DNA from 2 places in the Vogesella lacus genome. Region 1 is predicted to be linked to the other one. Evidence: riboswitches for the same ligand, from Rfam matches in the RefSeq annotation. Region 1 holds a riboswitch; the other holds the start of a gene.

Region 1 (4,410 bases):
TGCCCAGAATCACGCCATCACTGGCCAGCGCATTGCCGGTCGGATATTGCGCAAACAGGCGACTGAGCCAGCCGACGCTCAGCGTCTCGTCGCTGTCGCTGGCGGTGTCCCAGATGTCGATCGAGCGAAAGTGCGACAGATTCGGCTGCGGGTAGCCGACGCCCTGCACGATAGCGAGTTGCTTGTCCTGCCACACGGGCAGTAATGCCGCCAGTGCCGGATGCAGGCCGGTGTTTTCGTCCAGTTGCAACACCTGCTCGCGTGGTATGGCCAAGGTTGGCCGCAAGCGGTAGTAATCGCTGCTGGCAAAAGGAATCACCGTATTGAGGCCATCATTGCCGCCCTTGAGTTCGACTAGGATCAGCAGGCGGCGATAGTCGTGCGGGCCGGCCACGGCATAGGCGAGGCCAGGCAGTTGTACGGTCAACAGGCCGGCAGCGAGAGATTTGAGCAAGCTTCGTCTTTGCATGATGGCTTCCTTATTGCACCTGATAGGCCGGGTCGAGCAGCAGGGCGCGGATTTGCTGCGCCGGGGCCAGGTTGGCCGCCAGCGGCATGGCCGGTGGCGTGGCCAGCAGCAGGTTTTGCCATTGAGCCGGCGGGTAAGGGTTTTGTTGCTGCCAGCTGCGGGCATCGAGGCTCAGCTGGTAGAGACCGCGGCTTGCCATCTTGTCGGCGGGCTTCATGCCTTGGCTGGCGGCTTGCGCCAGATCCTGGCGCATTTCTTGCCGCTTGCCGGCAGCCGGTCTGCTCAGCCGCTCCAGAAACTGTTTGCGCAGCAGCAGGCTGTCGCTGTTGATCCAGGCGCTGCCACCCGGCCAGCCGCGCACATTGGGCGGGTCGAACAGATCTTGCCCCAGACTGCGGTTGAGCATCGCCAGGCTCTGCCAGTTGTCGACGGTAATGCCGAAGGTGTTGATGCTGCCGACAGTCAGCTCGACGGACGATTTGATCTGCTGGCCGGCACTTTGCCAGAAGGCCTCGCTGAGCAGCAGCGAACGAACCAGCGGCTTGATTTCGTAGTTGGCCGCAAACCTGACGGCCAAGCTTTCGACCTGTGCCGCGTCGGGTTGCGGCGAGATCAGGTATTGCCACAACTTGCCGGTGATGAAGCGGCTGGTTTGCGGTTGGGCCAGCAGGAGATTGATGATGTCGTCGCCGTCAAGATTGCCGGTTTTACCGAGTACGGTCTTGCTGCCATTGTCGTGCTGGCGCGGGCGGGTCACGAATTCGCCGCTGGCCGGGTCCAGCGCCCAGCCGGTAAAGGCACGAGCGGCCTCACGGATGTCCTGCTCGCTGTAATGACCTTCGCCCAGGGTAAACAGTTCCATCACCTCGCGCGCGAAGTTCTCGTTCGGCTGGCCCTTGCGGTTGGCCGCGGTGTCGAGATAACGCATCATCGCCGGGTCTTTGGCAATGCCGTGCAATAGCGTGGCGAAATTGCCCAGCGCCTCGCGCCGCAGCAGCACATTCTGCCGGTACATCAGCTCGGCCAGCTTTACCTTGCTCTGGCCGGAGACAAAATGGTTGTGCCAGAACAGGGTCATTTTCTCGCTGACCGGGCTGGGCGTAGTAGCCATTTCCTGCAGCCACCAGCTGCGTAATTCCAGCCCTTGCTTGAGCTCAAGCCGGCGCATGGCGGTTTTTTCTTCCTCGCTCATGTCCTTGCGTGGCGCCAGTTGCAAACGGTTTTGTGCCCACTCAGGCGTGGGTGTGGTGGCCTCGCGGCTGATCTTGGCAAGCACACGATCAACAGCGGCGGTACGTTCCAGCGGGGCGAAGCGGGCGATTTGCGCCGGGCTGGCACCAAAGCCGGTGCGTTGCAGCAAGAGGCGGGCACCATCAGGGCCGATGGGCTGGGCGAGAGCCAGGGCGGGCAAGCAGCCAAGCAAAAGGGCAGTCAGGGCGGTTTTTTTCATGATGTCTCCATGATTTCCCCGCATCTTAGTCCGGAAAGTCGCGAATTGTCTGAAGCGGCCCGCGCAAAATATTAAAGATTGTGTGAAGCGCGCTATACTCGCCGCTCCATCACCGGGGGTGCTTGCGCAAGCGGGCTGAGAGATACCCCAACCACCTGATCCGGGTAATGCCGGCGGAGGGAGCGTGAGAGGGCAGCCTGCCCCTATCCCGCTTTTTGGTGGCCTTATTGACCAAAAAAGGATGTCTGTCGATGTTCAAGAAAACCGTCTTGTTGCTGGCCATGGCCGGCCTGTCTGCTGCAACGTTGGCCGCAGAGTTGCGCGTGATTACCCATAGCTCCTTCAGCCTGCCCAAAGAGCGTATCGCCGAGTTTGAAAAGCAGTCTGGCATCAAGCTGTCCTTCATCAAGGGCGGCGATGCGGGCGAGATGCTCAACAAGCTGATCCTGACCCGCGCCAATCCGGTGGCCGATGTGGTGTACGGCATCGACAACACCCTGGTGGCCAAGGCCAATGCGGCCGGCGTGATCGAGCCGACCACTACCAGCGTGGGCAAGGCTGTGGCCGAGGCCGTGCTGCCGGGCATGGTGGCGATTGACTACGGCTATGTGACGCTCAACTACGACAAGGCGTGGTTTGAAAAGCAGAAACTGGCCTTGCCCAAGACACTGGATGATCTGACCAAGCCAGCCTACAAGGACTTGCTGGTGGTGCAGAACCCGGCCACCTCCAGCCCGGGCCTGGCGTTCCTGCTGGCAACCATTGCCGGCAAGGGCGAGCAGGGCGCGTTTGCCTGGTGGGAAAAGCTGCGTGATAACGGCGTGAAGGTGTCCAAGGGCTGGAGCGAAGCGTATTACACCGACTTCAGCCGCAACGGCGGCAGCCGTCCCATCGTGGTGAGTTACGCCACCAGCCCGGCGGCAGAAGTGTTCTACAGTAAGGAAAAACTGGAAGTCTCGCCGACGGCCAATCTGCTGCTGAAGGGCGGCGTGTTCCTGCAAGTCGAAGGTGTGGCGCGAGTGAAAGGCGGCAAGGAGCCGAAAGCCGCCCAGGCTTTTATCGACTTCCTGCGTAGCGAGCCGGTACAAAAAGGCCTGCAGACCGAAATGTGGATGTACCCGGCCGTGTCTGGTGTGGCGCACGATCCGGTGTTCAAGCACGCGCAGAAGCCGGCCAGCTTCAATAATCCTGATCTGAAATCCATGCAGGACAAGACTGCCGGCTGGGTAAGCCGCTGGCAGCGTGTCGTGATCAAGCAAGTCAAGTAAAAGGCAACAAGGCCGGCGCAGCCGGCCTTGTCCATCCATGCACCGAATTTCCGTTTCCTGGCTGGCCTTGCCGCCGCTCGTGTTCTTGCTGTTGCTGGTGGCCATGCCGCTGGGGCGCTTGCTGTACGAGGGGGGCCTGGCCTTCAACTGGGCCTTGCTGGCCGATGATTATCTGCAATGGCGTTTGCTGTGGTCGCTAGGCCAGGCGCTGGCGACCTGCACGCTGGTGTTGCTGCTGGGCCTGCCGCTGGCCTGGGTGCTGGCGCGTTACCAGTTTGCCGGCCGCGAGTGGCTGTTGCGCATCCTGATGCTGCCTTTCGTGATGCCGACGCTGGTGGCCGGCATGGGCGTGCTGGCGCTGTTCGGCCCCAAGGGCATCACCGGGCTGAATGGCCAGGACACGCCGTGGCTATTGCTATACGGCAATCTGTTTTACAACCTGCCGCTGCTGATCCGCGCCGCCGTGGATGGCCTCGAACAGGTGCCGGCGGCAAGGTTGGCCGCCGCGCGCACGCTGGGCGCCAGTCGCTGGCAGGCGTTCTGGCGCATCGAGTGGCCGGTGGTCGCGCCGTGGCTGGCGTCAGCGCTGTGTCTGGTGTTTCTGTACTGTTTTGCCGGCTTTGGCCTTGTGCTGCTGCTTGGCGGCCAACGTTATGCCACGGTCGAGGTCGAGATCTACAGCCTGGTCGCCTACGAGCTGAATCTCGCCGATGCCGGCTTGCTGTCGCTGCTGATGTTGCTGGTGTGTGCGCTGGCTGCCGGGCTGTATGCGGCGATCGAGCAGCGGCGCAGCCGGCCGCAACGACAGCTGCCGACCCTGCGCCAGCGCGTCAAGGGTTGGCCGCAACGCTTGCAGCTGGGTATCACGCTGTTGCTGCTGTTGCTGTGCAGTGCGGCGCCCTTGCTGGCGCTGCTGGCAATGGCTGTGCGTGCCGACAGCAATCCGTGGCACTGGCTGACGGATGAAGAGGTGATGCTGGCGCTGGGCAACACCCTGCGTTTTTCGCTGGCGGCGCTGGGCTTCGCGACCGTGCTGGGTGTGCTGCATGGCCTGGCAGGGGCTGCCAGTCGTGGCTTGCGTGCGGCGCTGTTCCTGCCTTTCATGGTATCGCCGGTGTGTCTGGCCTTCGGCCTCTTGCTGCTTTACCCGTCTTACGGGGCCAGCATTGTGCTGCTATTGGCAGCTTATACCTTGCTGGCTTACCCCTTTGTCGCCAAGGCGG
Region 2 (4,410 bases), on a different contig from region 1:
TTTCGGGTCTGGTATCCGCTAGCGCGGATCATGATTCCAATGCCGGTTCCGCCCGGCAGACGGGACAGGGGCGGGTCGCCGCCCCTGACTACCCCCCTCGCCCCAAGCAGCGCGAAACCCCGTCAAGCCGACAACCGGCAAGGCGCGGCCAGACTCGTCGGGCGCTAACGTCGCCCGACTCAAACAGGCGGCCGCTTAAAACCTTGCCGGCCGACTGCCTGCCAGCGCGCCGCAAAAGGAGCATGGCCGCGATCGACCACGCTGGGTATTCATCGAAGTTTCGGTGCCTGCGGCCAAGGTTGCCCGCAATCAATCAGCAGGCATTAGTAGGCTGGGCTGAGCCTGCGAAGCCCAGCGTTTACCGCGCAGATGATAGAGCGGCTTGGCCGCCATGCCCGCCGATGCACGGCCAATCCCAAAATCTGGGCGGCGCGGGTATCGCCAAAGGCGAACCCTTCCTACCGCTGCCCGTCACACTGGGAGAAACCGGCATCCAAAACCCGCCCCCGCACAGCGGAGACAAAACCAACGTTGGCCGCAAGCCCAGCCCTGCGCGACGCCACCCTTGCCCGTCAGCGCGAGCCGGGCAAGCTGCTGTGCCACGGGGTTTAAGCCGCCGCTTGTCCGAGTGGCGAGCCGTTAGCGAGCCATGAATTTGGCGGCGCCCATGGTGCAGCTGATTGCTCGGGGTTTCGAGCAGCGGCGGGCGAGCCGGGATGCAAGGGGGCGGCGGCAAGCCCCCTGCCCGTCACGTCGGGCGGAACCGGCATCAAAACAATCATCCGCGCAGCGGATACAAACCCCAGAACAACGTTGGCCGCAAAGCCTCGCAGCTTGCGGCCAACCTTGCTGTTTCACTTGAAGCGAAACCGGCTTACACCTTGTCGTACAGCTTGCTGCCGCTCTTCACAAACTCGATAGCCTTCACTTCCATGCCTTTTTGCAGTGCTTCCTGCTCGCTCACGCCCTGTTTGGCGGCGAATTCGCGCACGTCCTGGGTGATCTTCATCGAGCAGAAATGCGGGCCGCACATCGAGCAGAAGTGCGCCACTTTGGCGCTGTCTTTCGGCAGCGTTTCGTCGTGGAAATCACGCGCCTTGTCCGGGTCGAGGCCGAGGTTGAACTGGTCTTCCCAGCGGAATTCGAAACGCGCTTTCGACAGCGCATTGTCGCGGATCTGCGCGCCGGGGTGACCCTTGGCCAGATCGGCGGCGTGGGCCGCCAGTTTGTAGGTGATGATGCCTTCTTTCACATCGTTCTTGTTCGGCAGGCCGAGGTGCTCTTTCTGCGTCACGTAGCAGAGCATGGCGGTGCCGTACCAGCCGATTTGCGCCGCGCCGATAGCCGAGGTGATGTGGTCGTAACCCGGTGCGATGTCGGTGGTCAGCGGCCCCAGAGTGTAGAACGGCGCTTCGTGGCACCACTCCAGCTCCTTGTCCATGTTCTCTTTGATGAGTTGCATCGGCACATGGCCGGGGCCTTCGATCATCACCTGCACATCGTGTTTCCACGCGATCTGGGTCAGTTCGCCCAGGGTCTTGAGTTCGCCCAGTTGTGCGTCGTCGTTGGCGTCCCACGCGCTGCCGGGGCGCAGGCCATCGCCGAGCGAGAAGGCCACGTCGTAGGCCTTCATGATTTCGCAGATTTCCTCAAAGTGGGTGTAGAGGAAGTTTTCCTGATGATGCGCCAGACACCATTTGGCCATGATGGAGCCGCCGCGCGACACGATGCCGGTCATGCGGTTGGCGGTCATCGGTACATAGCGCAACAGCACGCCGGCGTGGATGGTGAAGTAATCGACGCCCTGCTCGGCCTGCTCGATCAGCGTGTCCTTGAAGATTTCCCAGGTCAGGTCTTCGGCCTTGCCGTTCACCTTTTCCAGCGCCTGGTAGATCGGCACGGTGCCGATCGGCACCGGCGAATTGCGCAGAATCCACTCGCGGGTTTCGTGAATGTTCTTGCCGGTGGACAAGTCCATGATGGTGTCCGCGCCCCAGCGGATGCCCCAGGTCATCTTGTCGACTTCTTCGGAGATCGACGAGGTCACGGCGCTGTTACCGATATTGCCGTTGATCTTCACCAGGAAGTTGCGGCCGATGATCATCGGCTCGGACTCGGGGTGGTTGATGTTGTTGGGGATGATGGCGCGACCGGCGGCGATTTCGGCACGCACGAACTCGGGCGTGATTTCTTCCGGCAGATTGGCACCAAAGCTGTGGCCCTTGTGCTGGCGGGTCATCAAGTCCAACAGGCGGCTGTTGCCAGTGGCCTTGAGCGACTCGACATAGGCCTTGCGATTGAGGTTTTCGCGGATGGCGACGTACTCCATCTCCGGCGTGATGATGCCCTGACGCGCATAGTGCATCTGGCTGACATTACAGCCAGGCTTGGCGCGGCGCGGCTGGCGCGTGAGGTTGAAGCGCAGGTCGGCCAGTTTCGGGTCGGCTTCGCGCGCACGGCCATATTCACTGGAAAGACCGTCAAGCAGCTCGGTGTCGTCACGTTCGGCAATCCACGCCGCGCGCAGCGGCGCAAGGCCGGAGCGGATGTCGATTTGCGCTTGCGGGTCGGTGTAGGGGCCGCTGCAATCGTAGACGTAGATCGGCGGGTTTTGCTCGCCGCCAAACTGGGTCGGGGTGTCGGCCTGGCTGATCTCGCGCATCGGCACGCGAATGTCGGCACGGCTGCCTTCGACATAGATCTTGCGGGAATTCGGTAGCGGCTGGATGGCGGCGGAATCGACCACCATGGCTTGGTTCGGTTTTACAGGCGCGTTCATCGGGCGGGTTCTCCAAAAGCGATGAAACGGCGCAAGGAGCGGCCCGGGATGCCCGGCTGCAAGGTTGGCCGCAAGCTTTGTTAACAAAGCAAGACACGGCCGATGCAGGATACGCTTCCCTACGCCGGTATTATCCGGGTCAGGTTCCAAGGGTAACTCTCACCCGCGCCGATTTATTTCATTCGCGTATTTGACACGAATGGCACACGATCCGGCGCAGGACCCCTAGCGATGCTGTGAAGGTACGGTAATTGTGGGATAATCGCAAGTTGCCAACTGACTGGCCATTCCGTAAAGCTGCTTGCCATCAAGGCTGCTTTGCAGAATCGCCCTTCAAATTGTCTAGCCATTCTAGCCGGAGTTTCCGCATGAATTTCGAACAAGCCCGCTTCAATATGGTCGAGCAGCAAATCCGCCCTTGGGATGTGCTCGATACCTCCATTCTTGACCTGCTGTTTCACGTGAAACGCGAAGACTTCGTCACCGAAGACAAGCGTGCACTGGCCTTTGCCGACGTACAGCTGCCGCTGGAAAACGGCGAGCTGATGCTCGAGCCGAAAATCGAGGCCCGCCTGGTACAAGACCTGCAAATCAAGTCCACCGACAAGGTACTCGAAGTCGGCACCGGCAGCGGCTATCTGACCGCCCTCCTGGCCGCCGTCAGCAGCCACGTTTACAGCGTTGACCTCGACGCCGAGCAAAGCCAGCGCGCTGCGGCCAACCTGAAAACCGCCGGTATCAAGAACGTTACCCTCAGCGTCGGCAACGGCATCGAAGGCATCACTGCCCAGGCCCCGTTTGACGTGATCTGCGTGGGCGGCTCGCTGCCGGTGGTACCGGAAGCGCTGAAAGCCCAGCTGGCCATCGGTGGCCGTCTGGCCATCATCACCGGCGACAACCCGGTGATGACCGCACGCATCATCACCCGCGTGGCCGAAAACGACTACAGCGACGCCGTTTCCTTCGATACCTGTGTGCCGCGCCTGCGCGAGACCGCCGCTATCGAACCTTCGCGCTTCAGCTTCTAAGCCATGATCCGCGAAATCACTGCTACCGAGCTGGCTGCCTGGCTGGCTGACGACAGCCGTCCACAACCGTACCTGCTCGACGTGCGCGAGGATTGGGAATTTGCGCTGTGCCGCATCGCCGGCTCGCAACAGCTGCCGATGCACCTGATCCCGCTGCGTCACAACGAGCTGCCGGACGACCGCCCGATTGTCACCATCTGCCACCACGGTGTGCGCAGCTTCCAGAGCGGCCTGTTCCTCAGCAATGCCGGCTTCGAAGAAGTACTGAGCCTGCGTGGCGGCGTGGCGGCATGGGCCGATGACGTCGAGCCGAGCATGGCACGCTACTGAGCCTTGCTGCTGGCCAGTGAAAGCCGTTCCGTCCGGAACGGCTTTTGCTTTTTGCGGCCAACCTTTAAAGGCAGTTGCCTGCCACCGCGGCCAAACCCGAACGGATTAATCATGAACTACCTCGCCCCTGCCCTCGAAAACCTGCACCCCGACTGGCTGGCTGTACTGCAACAGCCGGCCGTCGCCGCGCGGCTGGCCGACATCGACAACAAACTCGCTGCCGCCGCCAGCACCGCCACGCTATATCCGCCACGCGAGCTGATCTTCAATGCG

The links. A riboswitch is a leader RNA that binds a small molecule or an ion and turns the genes downstream of it on or off. The one in region 1 is predicted to bind thiamine pyrophosphate.
Region 2: linked by a shared signal. The riboswitch ahead of thiC (phosphomethylpyrimidine synthase ThiC) and the one ahead of ACZ9W6_RS04715 (thiamine ABC transporter substrate-binding protein) in region 1 are both predicted to bind thiamine pyrophosphate.

Annotation. Positions count from the first base shown of each region.
Region 1 covers NZ_CEETQT010000003.1:135,036-139,445, forward strand. Annotated here, with positions in the region: gene ACZ9W6_RS04705 (DUF1501 domain-containing protein) at 1-469, opposite strand, end outside; gene ACZ9W6_RS04710 (DUF1800 domain-containing protein) at 480-1,919, opposite strand; TPP riboswitch at 2,024-2,119, shown strand; gene ACZ9W6_RS04715 (thiamine ABC transporter substrate-binding protein) at 2,171-3,187, shown strand; gene ACZ9W6_RS04720 (ABC transporter permease) at 3,225-4,410, shown strand, end outside.
Region 2 covers NZ_CEETQT010000004.1:85,985-90,394, reverse strand. Annotated here, with positions in the region: gene thiC (phosphomethylpyrimidine synthase ThiC) at 875-2,749, opposite strand; TPP riboswitch at 2,879-3,016, opposite strand; gene ACZ9W6_RS06195 (protein-L-isoaspartate O-methyltransferase family protein) at 3,148-3,807, shown strand; gene ACZ9W6_RS06190 (rhodanese-like domain-containing protein) at 3,811-4,137, shown strand; gene ung (uracil-DNA glycosylase) at 4,249-4,410, shown strand, end outside.